DNA from 4 places in the Paenibacillus sp. FSL L8-0644 genome. Region 2 is predicted to be linked to each of the others. Evidence: riboswitches for the same ligand, from Rfam matches in the RefSeq annotation. Region 2 holds a riboswitch; each other region holds the start of a gene.

Region 1 (4,660 bases), 1.3 Mb from region 2:
GAGCCTAACTTGGTAACCAGCATATTTTTAATAGGACAGGTACATAATAGTCGAGAGCACCACTAGGTACCACTGCACGAAAAGGGGGGATACATATGCCGTACAGGGGAGTGTTGCCATGCTTGGCACTGTTACTAGCATTTTCAAGTTTACCCGTTCACGCGGATGCGCCTCCCAAGATCGGAACGCCCCATCCCAAGGAAGCAGCTGTTGCTTCTTCTGTACATCTGAGTACAGATCGAGCTACTCCTACATTAGCAATGTTGCGTAAAAAACATGCGGACATTTTTAAAATGTGCGGCCCACACACCCGCCAAATTGCCTTAACCTTTGATGATGTGCCCGATTCTAGGTATACGCCGCAGGTTTTGGACGTATTACACGCCAACGGCATCAAAGCCACCTTTTTCATCGTCGGTCACCGTGCGGAAAAGCATCCGGGGATTATACGTCGTATTATCCGTGAAGGCCATGCTATAGGAAATCATTCCTATACTCATCCGGATTTTAGGAAGGCTACACCAGAACGCTTTCGCAACCAGATTACAAAAACAGAACGTATTTTACAAGCCAGCGCAGGTTTTCGCCCCAAGTTGATTCGTCCACCCTACGGTGAAATTACAGAGCCTCAAATAAAGTGGGCACGTCGTCATGGCTACATGATTGTCAACTGGAATGTAGACTCTCTCGACTGGAAGGGACTAAGTAAAACACAAATTCAGCGAAATGTGATTCCAGCTACAGGGCCTGGCTCTATTATTTTAATGCACGCTGGTGGAGGTCAAAGTTCCAACTTGCAAGGCACTGTCCAAGCTTTGCCGGGTCTAATTCACTCTCTAAAAGCTAAGGGCTACAAATTTGTGACAGTCCCCCGGCTACTCCACACATCGGAACGAAAATAACAGTATGTTTATGATTGAGGTACAAGCTAAAGCAACGTAAAAAGGCTGTCTTACCAGCAGAAGTATTCTGCTCGTCAAGACAGCCTTTTTACGGATAGGACCTGATAAGAGTCCGAGCTAGATATATACGGATATAGGCGTTAGGTTTACATAATATATATTATGTTTAATTAAACTGTATATACGTACAATGCTATTTATCAATAACGTACAGTTTCACATTTTGAAATCCAAAGTCGTTCACAAATGATTTGTTGCCTGGAATAAAGATATCAATCCGCTTTCCTGTAATGGCGCTGCCCTGATCGCGAGCGACAGCTACAAAAGAATGATCCGGCAAACCTGGATGGGAGTAGCCTGTAACCAGTACTTTCGTGCCCATCGGAATGACGTTAGGATCTACCGCAATTGTACCTAGTTTAAGCGGATTGCCGTAGTAGTCCACTGCGCCCCATTTACCATTCTCATCGGCTGCGGCAGAATACGCTGAAGCCTTAACGTCAACTATTTTGCTATAGTTGAATGTTTTACCCCAAGCTTCAATCGTTGGCGCCTCATTCGCTGCTGCTTTCTCCGTAAGAAGCTGCGGCTTCGATTCCGAAGCTGCCTTTACACTTTTTTCGTCAGGCACCTTAATTTGCAGACCTGCATATATATTGGTGGAGGCAATGTTTGGGTTAGCCTTTGTTAGCTCGTCTACCGATACTCCATAACGTTGAGCAAGCAAAAAGAAGGTATCGCCCTCTTTGGCAGTGTGAAGCGAGGCAGCATCCGCTATTCCAGCTGTCTGTGCCAACCCTGCAATAGCTGCGGCAAGCACCGCAATTTTCATCGTTTTACCAATATGTTTTAAATGTTTCAAAGATATGTACCTCCTCTTTTATGCCTGCGAAGTTAGCTGTCGGATTCGGACTCAGGAGAAGCCCTATGCTTGTGCAATTCACCCCTAGGCATATTCCTCATCGTCTTATGACGTATCGGAATGGCTGCCGTTGTTACGTCCCCCGCACTTCCCATAGTTTGGGCCAGCATTTCAGCGCTTGTCTAACCGCATGCTGTCCCGGTAAGTTTTGGCTTACTGCATAATATCACAATTTTGTAACCTTATCCGCATGAAAATGTTGGGAACCCTGAACATCATACTACACTCGTTACAATTTTGTCATTAAGAAATCGATATTTGTTACGAAAGTATGGGGAAATGGTGACAAAATAAGAAAAGCCCTCCGTCAACGGAGAGCTTTTTTATGATTAGACCAGCACTTTCTTACAATACTTTGGCAAGAAAATCACGAGTGCGATCATGGCTTGGAGTGCCAAATACCTGGTCTGGTGCACCCTGCTCCACAATTTGACCGTTATCCATAAAGATAATTCGATCGCCTACCTCGCGGGCAAAGCCCATTTCATGCGTTACAATTACCATTGTCATACCGCCTTCGGCGAGCTTCTTCATTACATCCAGAACCTCTCCAACCATTTCAGGGTCCAATGCAGAAGTCGGCTCATCGAACAGCATTACGTGCGGCTGCATGGCCAAAGCACGCGCAATCGCAATACGTTGCTTCTGACCACCGGATAGCTGGTTCGGATAGGTATTCTTCTTATCCTCGAGCCCCACGGTACGCAGGAGTTCTAATGCAATTTTTTCCGCTTCCTTACCTGACTGTTTTCTAACCTGCGTCGGTGCAAGCGTCAGGTTCTGCAACACTGTTTTGTGTGGGAACAGATTAAAATGCTGGAACACCATCCCCATTTTTTCCCGGGTTACATTAATATTATGACCACGAGCTGTAATCGGCTCGCCCTCAAATAAAATCTCCCCATCCGTCGGCTGTTCTAACAGATTCATACAACGCAAAAACGTACTCTTCCCCGAACCGCTGGGACCGATGATAACGACAACTTCTCCTTTGGCGATATCTATATCAATGCCTTTTAAAATCTCATTCTTGCCGAACGATTTACGCAATTGTTTAACGGTGATCACTGGCTCTCAACTTCCTTTCCCATAAACCAAGCAGCTTAGACAAGCTGAATGTCATTACAAAATAAATAGCGGCTGTGATTATGAACGGACTTAATCCTTCATAGGTAATATTCTTAATGACCTGGGCTTGATACATAATATCCACCATACCAATAGTCGAAATAATGGAGGATTCTTTAATAATTGTAATAAACTCATTACCGATAGCAGGCAAAATAGATTTAAACGCTTGCGGCAAAATGACGTGACGCATAGCTTTGCCTCGTCCCATACCCAATGAGCGTGCAGCCTCCATCTGTCCACGGTCTACTGCCTGGATACCTGCACGGAAAATTTCAGCCAGATATGCCGAGCTATTCAGAGACAATGTGATTATACCGGACTGGAGTGGAGTAAAATTGACACCCAGCGTCAAAGCAATCCCGTAGTGAATGATCATGAGCTGCACCAGCATAGGTGTGCCACGCAGGATCTCCACATATGTGGTACCTAACCACTCAATGATGCGTATACCACTCATCCGCAACAAGGATACGATCAGACCAATGATAAATCCAAACAGTACTCCGAGTGCAGACAGCAACAGAGTGTAACCAATACCCGTAGCGTAAAGACTGCGGTATTTCCAAAAAATATCTACGATGTTATTAGAAGAAACCTGTCGATCTGCCGAGAGTGCACTCGCTTCTGTAGAAAACTTTTCAATCGACCCGTCCGCTTTCAGGCGAGCCAACGTTTTATTTACAGAGGCAAGCAATTCTGCGTTCCCCTTACGTATACCTACAGCAGTTTCTGCTCCGGCATCCTCAGGTATCGCTTTGGCAAGTGTTACGGTCCCATCTAACGTGTACCCTTTAGCAACCGTATCTTCGATCACAACAGCGTTGATACGCTGGGTCCGCAGCTGGAGTACCAGATCGGATATTTTGTCCAGTGAGGTTACAGAGGCATTGGGTACTTTTTGAGCAATTTCTTCCTGAATACTCCCCTTTTGCGCGCCAATCTTCTCGCCTTTCAAAGCAGCCATCGTAGGATATTTGTCTTTATCCTCTGGGCGTACCATAATGACTTGCTTGGAGCGATAATATACATCTGAAAAATCAATGCTTTTTCTACGCTCATCCGTCGGTGTCATACCGGACAGTACCAAGTCTACGCGACCACTTTGCAGAGCAGGTAGCAAAGAGTCAAAACTCATGTCCTCAGGGACCATCTCCGCACCCAAATCTTTGGCGATTTCCTTCGCGATTTCCACATCGAAGCCAACAATAGTATCCTTACCGTTAATAACTTTATGAAACTCATACGGCGGAAAGTCGGCACTCATGCCCACTACAAGTTTTTTCTGTGGCTTTGCTTCCGTTCCGTATGCATTGAGCATGGGAAGACCCGTCAACAGCAAGATAACCGCCGTCAAAACCAGGGCGGTAAAACGATATGCCTTTTTCAATCTTTTTTTCTCTCCTTAAATTCTTTATAATAAATAAGATTGTGTCATTATAAATGAATATGCATGATTATGCAATGAATGTTATAGTACAATTTCAGCATACCTAGCACAGTACCTACATTACAGCTTATATAAAGGAGTTTTCAGCATGAATTTTAAACAGACCATTCAAAAGACAATTGAGCAGCATGCCCCACGCTTTAAGGACATTTCGTTATATATTGGGGCAAATCCTGAACTTGGAAACGAGGAATTTCTGGCCGCTGCCCGTTTAAAAGAAGAACTCATTTTTCACGGTTTTGAGGTCCAGGCACCCGT
Region 2 (4,660 bases):
TTTACCCGCTTTCGTAATGAGAAAAACCAGCGCAATTCTACTATGGGGTAATGGTTGCTTAGGATTTGATGAGGATTACTAATGAGTAAGGCTAAAGAATGAAAATTATTTCAGAAAAAGTTACTGTGTCGGAGGGGAAATATTTTGGGAGATCAAACTATTTATCAGCGGATTGAAGCTTTGATTAAGGATCGCGGAATGACCAAGAAGGCATTTTGTGAAAAACTTAAAATCAGTTCAGGGAATCTTGGTGATTGGAGAAGGGGCAAAACAACGCCGGGTACCACCCATTTGATTCAGATTTCGGACTTTTTTAATGTATCGCTCGATTGGTTGATGAAAGGGATTAAGCCAGGAGAAGGCGTACTTCAGGAGCAGAAGGCTGCTTATTTTTTTGGAGTGATGGGGCCACTGAATTGCCAGGCAGAAAATCTGGAGACGGAAGAACGGAATTTTATTTTAGAATATGTCGAATTTGCAAAATACCGTAAGCAAAAAAGTGAGAAGGATAAAACAAAGCCAGAATAACTTTTTGGCTAAAAATCGTCTGGGTTGAAAACCCGTAAACGAACTGGAGAGGTTCGCTTTACGGGTTTATTTGGTTTCTTGGTGGTATGGAATGACCTATATGTAACTGGAATGCTTGTTGGGTTTAGAGTGGCGGTGCCTCCTTATAATCGTTATCGTCGATGTTCAGAATTGCAGCAACTTGTTTTCTGTACCTTTGTGCTTTGCGGGTGCCGTGAATCAGATTGGACAAGCGTGAAGGTGGAATATTGTGTGTCTCACAAAATGTTTTCTGATCCAGTCGAAGTTCGACAAGCCGTTGTTTGATGGCCCACCCGAAGGAGGTGACAGGCATTTTGTTGTTCAAGAGAAATCGCCCCTTACGGATTCTTGCGGAATAATTGGTGTGTTATAATAATCATCAGTAAACATGTTAGAATTAACCATCTAAAACTATGATACACTTTTATACGTGTTTTTACAATCGTAAATACGTTATTTCGTCAAATTAATTACTTAGTTAAGTGCTAGGTGGTTCTGATAATCCGTAAGGGGGCAACATTAATGCATAGTTCAGCAAGCGGTTATCTTTATGCAGGACGGTATTATTATCGCTCATATATGTATGTTAAAATAATTATAATATTTTTGTTTACAAATAGTTGATGAGAGAGTATAATAAATCTGTTGCCTCAATACATTATGATTTGCGGTCGTGGTGGAATGGCAGACACGCTATCTTGAGGGGGTAGTGGGCGTACGCCCGTGGAGGTTCGAGTCCTCTCGACCGCATTATATGCAAGACCTAGTTAAAAAAGCATCCTGACACGTTTTACGTGAAGGGATGCTTTTTTTTGTTAAGTATTTTTCGTTATATCCTTTAGCCACAGAAGCAACGGTAGACAACAGGTCGTTTATTAACTGTGATAAAGAATAATGTCAGTTTTGCTACAAAAGCTTCTCTATATCTCCCGCCAGTTTATCTGGAGTGGTTTGCGGTGCATAGCGCTTAAATACGTTACCTTCTCGTGTAATTAAGAATTTAGTAAAATTCCATTTGATCGCTTTGGACCCTAATACTCCCGGAGCTGTTTGGGTCAGGTAGCGAAATAAGGGGTGAGCTTGATCGCCATTGACATCTGTCTTGGCGAACATCGGAAAGGTAACACCATAATTGATCTGGCAAAACTCGGAAATCTCCTCGCTGGAACCAGGCTCTTGTTTGGCGAATTGGTTGCTGGGAAATCCCAAAATTTCGAGCCCTTGTTCATGGTACTGGTTATATAGCTCTTGTAGCGCTTTGTATTGGGGGGTTAACCCACATTTGCTGGCAGTGTTCACGATAAGCAGAACGTTCCCTTCATATATGGATAACGGAATTTGTTTCCCTTGCAGGGTTTGCGCATCATATTCATAAACGGTCATAGTATCTCTCCTTATTCAATATTCAACAATTAAATTGTAAGCAATTTAAAGAAGGGTTGCAAGTTTGGAAAAGTTGTATTAAGCCTTAGTCGCTGTAAAATCGTATTTTGCTCAAAACAGTAAATCGCACCGCAAATGGAGCGAATTAAGGTGTTTCTTCTTATAAAAGCGGGTTCAATCGGTGTTTAGCTGGTACATATAGCGTATTTTCTTCTCTTATACAAAAAAAAGGCCAATAACGCCTTACCCTACGCCAATATTGACATGCTTGTCATTTTCAAAAAGGGATGAAAAACAGAGATTGAGTGAGCTGTGAGAAGAATGGTTGTATTGTAAGCGTTATTATTAATCTTCTATGCTCTAAAGGCCGATTTATAACCCCGTAGTTGAGCTTTACAGTCTTCCTTGCGCGGGTGTATGATTCAAGACGTAATTTCAAATTAACTTGAATGAAGCAACAACGAAATGTCTATAGCGCTGAATTTTGCAGTTGCAAAAGCGGGGGAACCAATCGAGACTGTACGGCTTCGGAAGCCGTGTGTCTCATGGGGTGAATTTTCCGGTCAAGTACCAGAAATAGGGCGACTCTCACGTCCGAATCCGACAGCTAACCTCGTAAGCGTACAGGGAGAGGCAACAAACCGCCGTGTGCAGCCATGGTTTATTTTATCATGGATATGTAGAAGCCGGAGGAAAGCCTTTTTCCTTCGGCTTCTTTTTGTTGTCTTTTTATACCGGGAGAGGAGCTACTGATGGAAGGTCGGTTAATTATTGTCACTGCACCGAATGAAGCGGGCAGAAGTTTTGTGAAATTGCTTATGTTCAAAAAATTGGCGTTTGCAGTTCTCACGAATAGCGCCCAGGAGGAACGACAGCTCAAAAAAATGGGTGTGGAGCACATTGTCCGCATCAATACCATGCAAGCGGGAAAATGGAAATTTCCAAAAAAAGAAATTGGTAGTGTGTATTTGTTCGAGAACAGCTTGAATCTGACTTGCCGTTTCCTGCAAATATGTCGGCCACTAACATCGGAATCGATCTATGTTATTACGCACGGCTGTAATCCACAAGGAATTTATCGGGGATTGGGAGCGGACCATGTGATCTACACATTGAACGGAGAGGTGGGTTTTCTGCTGAACGGATAAGCACTTATAACATAGTTGTTTTATGATTTTATGATGAAATAAGAATGGCGATCTGAGGACCGATACGGAGGTTATGAACATGATGGATATATACATGCTGCTCGTCATGGCTGTGAGTTATGGAGTGATATTGCTGTTTGTACGCTGGTGTGATGCGCAGACCTCTAAAGGAGGACGAAGAGGATGATTGTTATACTTGGGCTTACGGCTATTGTGTTTATGTATTTAATCTACGCACTCCTGAACCCTGAAAAGTTCTAGTCAGCTATAGGGGTAGAGCGGGCGGGAACAACAGATCTGAATATTAAGCATCATAGGTAGCAGGTTTTCGCAAACGTGTGCACTCCATAGATGGTCTGAATCGGGTCTGTTGTTCCAAACGCAGGAGCATTTTGAAGGAGGAATAGAGGATGGAGCTGCTTCAAATTGGAATTGTGATCCTTATATTGCTGCTCTTGGTAAAGCCAATGGGTACATATATGTATCATGTATTCTCGAATGAACCGAATCGGACGGATCGGATTTTTGGCAGAACAGAAAAGCTGATTTATAAGGTAGTAGGTTTGAAGAAAGTGGAGAGCATGCGATGGACCACGTATGTTATGAGTTTCATTGCTACGAACGTCGTGCTTGTGGCGATCAGCTACTTGCTGTTGCGTTTACAGGGAATGCTTCCCGGTAATCCGGCGGGAAACAGTAATATGGAAGCATCACTAGCTTTTAATACGGTAATCAGCTTTATGACGAATACAAATCTCCAACATTATAGCGGAGAAAGCGGGCTTACGTATCTGACACAGATGGCGTTCGTCACGATGATGATGTTCACTTCGGCTGCTTCCGGTTTTGCGGTTGCTGCGGCTTTTATGAGGGGATTGACGCGGCGCGGTGAAGGGATGGGCAATTTTTTTCAAGATTTTATTAAAGCCATTATAAGGATTTTCCTGCCGCTGGCCTTTGTGCTAACGCTGGTGCTGGTTGGATTGAAGGTACCGCAGACGCTACAGCCTACGGCGGATCTTACGACGCTGAGCGGAACACAGCAGCAGATTTCTATGGGACCTATTGCTTCTCTGGAGTCCATCAAGCATTTGGGGACGAACGGGGGCGGTTATGCGGGAGCTAACTCTGCGCATCCTTTTGAAAATCCAAGTCCTTGGACGAACGTGCTGGAAATTTTGGCAATGTGGGTAATGCCGGCTTCGTTGCCGTATACCTTTGGATTGTTTGCCCGTAATCGTAAGCAGGGCTGGATTATTTTTAGCTCCATGATGGTATTGTTTCTTATTTTTCTATCCATTACGTACGTGTCTGAAAAGACAGGTAATCCGTTAATCCAGACACTGGGTGTGGATGCTTCTCAGGGAAGCATGGAAGGGAAAGAGGTTCGTTTCGGCATTGGACAATCGGCTTTATTCACTGCGGTCACGACAGCGGCAACGACAGGTTCGGTCAATAATATGCATGATACACTAACCCCACTGGGTGGTATGGCTGCTTTGGGAGAAATGATGCTAAACGTCATTTTTGGCGGCAAGGGTGTCGGGCTGATGAATATGCTGATGTATGCGATTCTGGGT
Region 3 (4,660 bases), 1.4 Mb from region 2:
AGACCTACAACCGCACCGAGTACCCCGAGCGTTGGAGCGTACATACCGGCTTGGGAGAAGATCAGCGCGCCAGAGCGATGTCGATCCTCGGTGGCATTGATATCCTCCATTAGAACGTCCCGTACGAATTCCTGATCATTGCCGTCAATAATCATTCGCATGCCGCCACGCATAAAGGGATCGTCGATTTCCTCTACCTTGGATTCCAAGGCGAGCAGACCTTCACGACGGGTAATGGATGCCCACTCGGTAAACGTACCGATGAGCTCTTTGCGGTCTAACAGTTTTTGTTCGGTGAAAATAACCTTGAACAGCTTCGGAATCCGTTTGATTTCTGCCATCGGGAAGGCCATAAATATACTCGCTGCCGTTCCGACGAAAATAATCATGTAAGCAGCGGGATTATTGACCAGATTGACGACCGGAGCGCCTTTTAAGATCATCCCGACGACCAGTGACAAAATCCCGAGCACAAGTCCAATAATGGTTGAAATTTGCATGATACACCTCATCCATGAGAATAGATTTTGAATCCTTTCATGCCGCCGGGGTCGTCCTTGCCCCAAGCGCGTCATTACAAGACGGATTATAGTATTTATCGACAAAACTCTCTTTTTTGTTAAGTGCGAATTTCCGGTATAATAAGGTGATTATGTATTGAATGGCGGAACCATTGGAGGAAATGGCATGGGAGTAAAGCATGGACGTGAGTATGAACAAATTTTGAACGATTTGACAGACGCTGTGGGACGCATCCCAGATAGCTATGAGTTTTTTGAGATGGAAGCAGAAGATTGGGACAGGCTGGACCCGGCGGGACGTCAGGAAGTCAATGAAGCTTTGGCAGAAGACTTATTTTATGCACTGGGTACAGAGCCCACAATCACAGTAGGGAGTGGCGTTGTGATCTATGAGCCGGAGCAGCATCGTATCTATGTACTGATTGGGGACGAGGAGCTGACGTCAGTCCCTTTGATTTGAGGTCCGTCTTATGGATTTATCAACGGGGCCGTGGTAATATGTACACCAATATATCGTAGTTTTGGCCGTATTTAAGCGGTCGAAAGGCTTCCGTATAAACGGGGAGGAGTTCGTAACATGCCTTTTACACAAGAAGAGATTGAAGCACATCTGGAGAAACTGGAGGGCTGGGAGCTGGAGGAAGGACGTTGGATCGTTCGGAAATATAATTTTTCCAGTTTTATGAAAGGGATTGCATTCGTGGATGAAGTTGCCGCTATATCTGAAGCATTCAATCATCATCCATTTATTACGATTGATTACAAGACCGTGACTCTGCGTTTGACCTCTTGGGACGATGGCGGTATTATGGCCGTGGATATTAAGGAAGCCCAACAATATAATGAAGCTTTTGAAAAAATGCGTAGCAGTCATTGAGCTTGTAATGATCTGTCGTATGATGATAAAAGCGCCTTCGCTATACAACATCGTGGTTGTATGCCGAAGGCGCTTTTATCATAGAATCTGGGTTGGGTGCTCGGGACGATATACCATACAATAAAATGGTTTCTTGCCGTCGGGGGTCTGGCGTTCATAGGTATCTGTAAGCTCAAATCCAGCCGCCTTGTAGGCCCGGATAGCGCGCCCATTCCAAGTAAGCACCTCTAGATCAATTTCATTCTTCGGGTTGCGTCGTTGGGCTTCCTCTGCAATGGCACGGACAAAATCAGAGCCTTTGCCATGTCCGCATCTTTCAGGATGCATGCCAAGACCTAGCCGGGTCACACCGATCATAGGAAAATATTGAGCAAATCCCATCAGCTTGTTCTCTTCATCCAGTACGGCAACATATTGCTCTTGGCGAAGCGTGGGACTTCCAAATTCGACCTCAAGCGCCTTCATTTGTTCCCAGGGGAGCCAACCGTATATGTTATAAGGTGGATCATAGCGCCACTCACAGATTGCAGCCGCTTGATGCTCGTCCATGGGTACGATCCGATAGTTGGATATTGAGGCCGGCATGTGTTCCATCCTCCTTTTACAGGTGCTTCAATCATTAACAACAGATTGTAGACAAGTTGCAGGGGAATAGCAAGCGTGTTTATTTTATACCCAAGACGGGTATACATTCAATAAGAAGGAATTACTGCTCATATGCTCCCCCAGCGGTGACGGTAAAACCGACGATGTTCGCTAAAATTGAAACCTTTTGAGGTGTCAGTTCGTCAGTAAAGATAATCATTGCTGATGTTGTGGACATAAAAAGCCGCAATTCGATTCCGGCAGAATCAAATTGCGGCTAGAGTTAGCTTGCTGTGCGTTAGTTATTCTACGTTGTCGTCATCAGGAATATCTGAAGCTACAGAATGGTAAGCGTCTGTGCTCATAATTCTTTTTGCACCGACATAGCGGTTAGCGTAATAATTTTCGTTCAGTGAGCTAACTACTACACCACGTGAAGTCGAGGAGTGGGCAAATTTCCCTTCACCTACGAAGATACCTACATGGGAAATGCCTCTTCCTGTGGTGTTGAAGAACACCAGGTCCCCAGGCCTCATTTCATCGCGGGATACAGAAGATCCCATTTTGAATTGTGATCCAGATTGATGCGGAAGTTTAATTCCCAGTTTGTTGAATACATACATTGTGAAGCCGGAGCAATCGAATCCCTCGAGTGTAGTGCCTCCGCTTCTGTAGTTCGTTCCTTTGGCATCTTGGATGACCTGGTCCATCTTGGAGTCTGCAAATGCACTGCCGCCACCGAATGTAAAAGATGTAAAGGCAATGGCAAGACTCATAGCTGCGATCGTTAGCTTCTTCTTCAAAAAAAATATACCCCTTCCAATGCCTGCGAGGTTAGCTTAAGGATTCGGTAGAAGGTCCCCTATGACCACTCTGTTGCGAGATCAATTCACCCAAACTGGTTCCCCCGCTTCCTAGGTGCCAGGAATTAGGCTTTACTTAAGATGTGCACCTTGGAGAGCAGTATTCACAATAACGATATTTTTGAGATAAAGGTTACAATAAAGATTACAAAGTTGTTACTATCAGTTCACTGCGATTATTGTAACAAAGTCGGCTGGCTTTGGCAAATGTTTCATTGCAAAAAGTTACAAAAAAAATCTGCTCCTAATGTCCCAGGAACAGATCTTGTTAACAGTATTCAGTTATGTGCCGTTTGCGCGGTTATGCATAAAGTTTTTTCGACAGACGGAAATGAAGTGATTAACATAAAGGAAGGGCTTAGCTTCTACTGGAGATATCGGTATGCCATAGTCTGTACTGCGAACTGATATGCCATAGCCTGACCAGACTAGTAACAAAATGATACGATTGTTGGAGAATGAGCGCGAGCATGCCAGTCCAAATCATCGCCACGGTGCCAAATAGACCGAAGACCAGCAGCACACAAGCACCGAGCAAAAGGGATATACCGACAGCTGGGAGAAGCTGGCGAAAGAAGGCGAGCAGGGACGATAGTATGGCGTGACCACCGACAGTGCCTAGTTGCATATACAGGATGCACTGCCGAATGAACCATCCGTATGCCATCCATCCCATGGCATAGGGCAACAAGTGCAGCAGGTAAGAGGGAGATTGAAGCGTACCTGCTACAATAGGGTAGAGTCTCGGTACTACCCAAAAGGCGGGAATCAGCAGCAGTCCCAACTCGATGATGTAATACAACAGCGACGACATGCCATGGCGTTTCATACCTTTGAAAAAGGACAGGCTTTGCGGCTCAGTCGCATCGGTATGCAGGCTTTGATATATTCCGGCTCTAATGAAGGGAGTGATCAGTATGCGTAGTACAGTCGCCCCTAGTAGTATCCACAAATACACATGTACTTCCCGGCTGTCCATCAGAGCAATCTGGCTCTCCATCCAAAACAAGGTCTGTCCCAGCTCGTTTTGACCCTGATCAGGATAACGGAGCAGTAGCGGGATAACGGCAGATTGTACCAGCCGATAGAGAAACACCCCCCACAGTAATCGATACAGAAACAAAATGATAACGATATAAAATCGTATGCGCACCAGCGCCCAGCCCTCTTTTATAACAGTCCGCATCTATAGACACCTCACCATGACAGACTTCCAAGCAGTGTCTCCAACAGCTTGGTTACACTTATACTCCAACGGGTTTGTTGCTTTTCGTCCAATTCGGCTTTTAGGGTATTGTTAATATGCTTGTTCTCCAGTGCAATGGTATATAGGGGATCAAGGGTTACATAGGAAACGGGAGAAGTACTTTTGATCCGAAAAGTTGTGCTTTTGCCCGCACCGTCCCAAGCCTTGAATTTCGTGGTTCCATCCTTGAAGGTAAATTGGACAGGGATCTTGGGATAATCCGCCCCTTTTTTGCTGACCGTCACGACTGCTTCATATCCATTCTCCTGCTTGTGGTTTGTGATGTGATCCACTGAAAAGTCCGCCATCTGGCCGTCATATACATACTGTTCAAAATAGTGGCTCCATGAGCGTCCGGTGACTCTCTCCACGATACGTTGAAAATCCTGTGAGGACGGATGCTTAAATCGGTACGTCTGGACGTAGGTCCGCATAATGCGATCCATTTTTTTCATACCCACCTGACGTTCAATGCCCCGTAGTACCAGCTTACCTCGAGAGTAGGCATTTTGCGCGTACTCAGCAGCCGAGCCGTACTTCCATGACTCACGGTTTAGCGGCTGTGGGG
Region 4 (4,660 bases), 2.8 Mb from region 2:
TCCCAATAATAGCGTTTTCAATAGTAATATAACATATAAAATGACAGTTCCCGACAGGAAATGTCCAACAAGGTGTCCCTTATTAGGAAAAACAAAAGTGTGAACATCTTGTGTCGCTTTCATGTTACTCCTTTTCGGCTTATAATGGAATTGCAATATACGTATTAATTATTATGTCTTTTTTGCATATAGAGAGGAAGTGGATGATTTGTTTGAGGATTTGAACGCTTTTGCCGTCATTGTCGAGCAGTCCAGCCTGAATAAAGCCTCCAAACTGCTGAATCTGTCCCAACCCGCCCTGTCCCGCAAAATTGCCAAGCTGGAGGAAGAGCTGGGTGTGAATCTCTTTGATCGTCGGGGCAAACGGCTCGAAATTACGTCCACTGGCCGATTTGTTTATACATTCGCACTAGAGCAACGGCAACGACAGCTTCGCTTCTTACAAAAGCTCTCCCAGCACAAAAATGAAGCCCAGAGTATGCTTACACTCGGCGCAAGTCTCACGACACTCCAGACAACGCTGCCTACCCTTGTCGAAGCTTTTATGAGCAAGCATCCTCAAACCGAGCTGAAGCTGCTCACCGGTAAAACCCATGAAATCGTCGCCTTTGTACGTGACAAAAAAGCAGACGCCGGTATTGTCGGATCTGCCATTCATGAAGTCGGACTGCGTTGCATTCCGCTATTTGATGATCATTTGGAGCTCGTTGTTTCCATTGGACATGAATTAACCGTCAAGACAGGAACGGCCTCGATGAAAGATCTGCAAGGACTGCCGATGATTATTTTCTCCAAAGGAACCTGGTATCGCAGTCTGACGGATGACTTGTTCCAGCGCAGCGGCATCATGCCGGATATCCGCATGGAAATCGACTCCTTCGAGGCAATTGTACGCCTGCTTCCAACCTGTAAGGCTTCTGCCTTGCTACCCAAATCCTATTTGCGCAGCGAACTATTACGGGATAATGGACTCACTGCACTGTACTTGCCCGATTTGAAGGAGACACGCCGAACGACCTCCCTCATTTACTCGGAGACGACCGATCTCGGTCCGACAGCACGACGCTGGATTAGCGAGACACGTGCGTCGTTTGCAGGCTACCGTATGGTGTAAAGGGTTTAGCCCTCTTCATTAACATTAACAACCTCATCCTCAAAGCGGCCGATATTATCATTCGAGCCGATGATGACCATAATATCGTCGGCTTTTAATCGATCCATAGCCGTCGGTGCGATCAGGATACCATTCGCCGTATGAAGCGCCACGACGCTACAACCAAAGCGGGTACGGGCATTTAGCTCTGCTAGCGTTTTGCCATTCAGACATGCAGGTACATTGAGTTCCACAATACTATATTCCTTAGACAACTCCAAATAATCGAGCAAATTAGGCGTGACTAGCTGGTGAGCCACCCGGATACCCATATCCCGTTCTGGATAAATAATCCGGTCCACACCGAGCTTTTCTAACGCACGCCCGTGCAGCACAGATATGGCTTTGGCTACGACTTTTTTCACACCCAGCTCCTTCAGCAAAATGGCGGTGAGGATGCTTACCTGAATGTCATCACCAATAGCAACAATGCCACAATCGAAATTACGGATGCCCAGTGATCGCAACGAGTCTTCATCGGTAGCGTCCGCCACGACAGTATGTGTCAACATCTCACTCATACTGTCCACAACATCCTCATTCCGGTCAATGCCTAGCACCTCGCACCCCATATCCACCAATTGCAAAGCCAGGCTTGAGCCAAACCGCCCCAAGCCAATAACTACAAACTGCTGCGTCTTCATATCTACTCGAAAACTCCCTTATCCTATAATCATTTTACCTTCCGGATGACGATATAATTCTTTACCCTTTTTCGGCCCCAGTGCATAAGCTAGCGTGAGTGGCCCCAGTCTACCTGCAAACATCGTCAGGGTAATCACCAGCTTGCCTATGACTGTCAAATCAGGTGTAAGCCCCATCGACAGCCCCACCGTACCAAACGCAGATACCGTCTCGAACAAGATCATCAGAAAATGATGATCTTCGGTTGCCGACAAAATCATCGTCACCCCGATCACGAACAGCAACCCCAGCAGTGTAATGGTCAAAGCCTTGTAAATTCGTCCCTGCGCAAGTCGGTACTTGAACAGTACAATATCTTCCCGCCCCCGCAGCATCGAAATCACCGCTCCAATGAGCAGGGCGAATGTTGTGGTCTTAATCCCGCCTCCAGTAGAGCCAGGAGAAGCCCCGATAAACATGAGTATGATGATAAAAAACTGCGTAGCCTGCCGCAAGCCTGCAATGTCCAAGGTATTGGCACCTGCGGTACGGGGAGTAACGGACTGGAATAAAGATCCCAATAGCTTACCACCCCAATCAAGCGAGCCGAGAGTCTTCGGATTCGTAAACTCAAATACAAAAATCACGAGCGTGCCGACTACAATCATAGCGCCCGTCATGCTGAGTACCACCTTGGTATGCAAGGACAGTCTCTTGCGCTTGCGATATTCTGCCAGGTCTGACATCACTACAAAACCAATGCCGCCTGAAATAATCAAAAACATGGCTGTAAAATTAACAATCGGATCATATACATAACCTGTCAAGCTGCGAAATTCACCGAATAAATCAAAACCAGCATTGTTAAACATGGAGATGGCATGCCAGATTCCAAAATAAATCGCCCTGCCTACGGGCATATCAAAGGACCAGCGAACCGAGAATATCGTAGCGCATACGCCTTCAATAACCAGTGAGTACAGTAATACCTTACGGATTAACCCGACAATTCCCTCTACAGAAGTCTGATTCATCGCTTCCTGCAAAATGAGACGCTCCCGCAGGGAAATCCGACGCTTGAACACCAGTGCAATCAAGGTAGCCATGGTCATAAAGCCTAGGCCGCCGATCTGAATGAGCGCCACGATAACAACTTGACCAAAGGTTGTAAAAAAGGTCCCCGTATCCTTTACGACAAGCCCTGTAACACAGGTCGCGGAAGCGGCAGTAAACAAAGCGTCTATAAACGCAAGTGGCTTTCCTGTTGTATTGGAGATCGGCAGCATTAACAATAAACTACCTATTAGAATGATAATGGCAAAGCCCGCAACGAATATCTGCGGTGGAGAAAGCCGGAGCCAGCTTGCATTGGGATTCATCTATTCATCACTTCTCTCCTAATCCTTAAAACTATAAAAACAGTGATTTAATACGGTGTAAGCTCGCTACGCGTTCCATTTGATCTTCCGATCGTCGTTGCCCCTGAATTTTTTGATTTTTCCAAACCTTAGTTAACTATAATTAGCATTCCCTGAATACAGGAAGAATGCATGTCAAGCACTACTCGGCCCCCTGTGCTATTGGCGGGCAGTAGCGAAGGGGGCAGAATTGTTCTGAAGAAGCGAAGCGTTTGCCTTTATCTCCGGATTTTAACCATTAAAGGGGGTATACAATCAAAAAATCCGGGGATAACAGCAATCGGAAGAATAATCTGCACCCGCAGCGGTCTATCTAACCAATCCAAACACTTTTATACGCACAAAAAAAGACACCGGAAAACCGAGTGCCTGACTTGGTTCCTGCTCATAGCCTACGAGGTTAGCTGACGGATTCGGGCAGCACAGTATGCCCTATTTACACTTTCGATCCACCAGTGATCGGCTGTAAAATTCACCCCAGTAACATGGTTCCCCCGTTTTCCCATAGAAATTCGGCTCAACTGTATATCATTACCTATGTATTTTATAGGCATTGCCTCAAGATTATAATCCTTCTATATCCAGATCACAAAACCGATTTCGTCGAAAAAACGTGAAATTGGCTTTATTTTGCGAATGGGCATCGTTTAATCGCAGCTTATCTTATTTTATTGGAACTTTAAAGTGCTTTCACTCTATTTTCATGAATATCGCTGGTCTGTTGGCGGGAACCTGTGCAGTATGATATCTTTAATGGATGTTCTTATTTACAGATTAAGGAGGAAACTCATGAATCCTATCGGGAAACCGGTCGTGCTCACGGCCAACTTCAAAAAATTAGGCTTGCTGGGCGGGATTGGCCTGATTTGCTTTTTTATCTTTCAATTGCTTATTCCCTCGCTTAGCAATCCAAGTCCAGAATCAGTAATGAATGCAAAGGTCATCAGCAAACAAGAAGCGGTTATACACGCATTGGACTTCGCCCGCTCCGAGCTGGGATATACTGAATCACAGCCAGAGAAGCCTCTGGTGACCTATCAGGCCGAAACAGATTTGTACGGTTATTTATCTAGAGAAAAACTGCTTCAACAGTACGACCGTACATGGAAGAAAAATTACCCTTACGAAACCTTTCGGGTCGATCTGCCTGAATCCTCAGCGAAGAGCAAGCTGCAAATTCATGTAGATTTATCCACTGGGAAGGTCGTTAGTTTTAAACGGATCACCTCCAGCACCAATTACACGCAGGCTGATATTTCTACGGATGAACAAGCACGTAACAGGCTTGTACGTGTGGCTGAGGACGGCATGACGCTTGAAGCCAAGGAGCAGGCGGCCGCTGTATGGGTGAAGCGCTTTGGCTTTAAGCCGGCGGATTTAAAGCTCGCGACCACTGAACAAGAAGGCGGATTAAAGTATACCGTAGACGATAAAAAAATTGGCGCCTCGGTACTTACACTGGCTT

What was found. Region 2 has a riboswitch for cyclic di-AMP ahead of NSS94_RS07070 (hypothetical protein). Riboswitches for the same ligand answer to the same signal wherever they lie in the genome.
Region 1: linked by a shared signal. The riboswitch ahead of NSS94_RS12985 (3D domain-containing protein) and the one ahead of NSS94_RS07070 (hypothetical protein) in region 2 are both predicted to bind cyclic di-AMP.
Region 3: linked by a shared signal. The riboswitch ahead of NSS94_RS00535 (C40 family peptidase) and the one ahead of NSS94_RS07070 (hypothetical protein) in region 2 are both predicted to bind cyclic di-AMP.
Region 4: linked by a shared signal. The riboswitch ahead of NSS94_RS19740 (TrkH family potassium uptake protein) and the one ahead of NSS94_RS07070 (hypothetical protein) in region 2 are both predicted to bind cyclic di-AMP.

The regions. Positions count from the first base shown of each region.
Region 1 is NZ_JBBOYN010000001.1:2,903,052-2,907,711, forward strand. Features, by position in the region: gene NSS94_RS12980 (polysaccharide deacetylase family protein) at 96-902, shown strand; gene NSS94_RS12985 (3D domain-containing protein) at 1,096-1,764, opposite strand; cyclic di-AMP (ydaO/yuaA leader) riboswitch at 1,771-1,939, opposite strand; gene NSS94_RS12990 (amino acid ABC transporter ATP-binding protein) at 2,170-2,892, opposite strand; gene NSS94_RS12995 (ABC transporter substrate-binding protein/permease) at 2,879-4,342, opposite strand; gene NSS94_RS13000 (M20 family metallopeptidase) at 4,491-4,660, shown strand, end outside.
Region 2 is NZ_JBBOYN010000001.1:1,567,560-1,572,219, forward strand. Features, by position in the region: gene NSS94_RS07045 (helix-turn-helix domain-containing protein) at 1-51, shown strand, start outside; gene NSS94_RS07050 (helix-turn-helix domain-containing protein) at 145-528, shown strand; gene NSS94_RS07055 (Rha family transcriptional regulator) at 653-874, opposite strand; tRNA gene NSS94_RS07060 (tRNA-Leu) at 1,217-1,299, shown strand; gene NSS94_RS07065 (glutathione peroxidase) at 1,456-1,932, opposite strand; cyclic di-AMP (ydaO/yuaA leader) riboswitch at 2,398-2,570, shown strand; gene NSS94_RS07070 (hypothetical protein) at 2,685-3,080, shown strand; gene NSS94_RS26205 (potassium-transporting ATPase subunit F) at 3,264-3,341, shown strand; gene kdpA (potassium-transporting ATPase subunit KdpA) at 3,491-4,660, shown strand, end outside.
Region 3 is NZ_JBBOYN010000001.1:133,167-137,826, forward strand. Features, by position in the region: gene motA (flagellar motor stator protein MotA) at 1-500, opposite strand, end outside; gene NSS94_RS00520 (hypothetical protein) at 688-981, shown strand; gene NSS94_RS00525 (4a-hydroxytetrahydrobiopterin dehydratase) at 1,099-1,398, shown strand; gene NSS94_RS00530 (GNAT family N-acetyltransferase) at 1,477-1,983, opposite strand; gene NSS94_RS00535 (C40 family peptidase) at 2,286-2,786, opposite strand; cyclic di-AMP (ydaO/yuaA leader) riboswitch at 2,792-2,928, opposite strand; gene NSS94_RS00540 (hypothetical protein) at 3,205-4,032, opposite strand; gene NSS94_RS00545 (M1 family metallopeptidase) at 4,044-4,660, opposite strand, start outside.
Region 4 is NZ_JBBOYN010000001.1:4,343,394-4,348,053, forward strand. Features, by position in the region: gene NSS94_RS19730 (LysR family transcriptional regulator) at 209-1,114, shown strand; gene NSS94_RS19735 (potassium channel family protein) at 1,120-1,797, opposite strand; gene NSS94_RS19740 (TrkH family potassium uptake protein) at 1,816-3,156, opposite strand; cyclic di-AMP (ydaO/yuaA leader) riboswitch at 3,570-3,723, opposite strand; gene NSS94_RS19745 (CPBP family intramembrane glutamic endopeptidase) at 3,985-4,660, shown strand, end outside.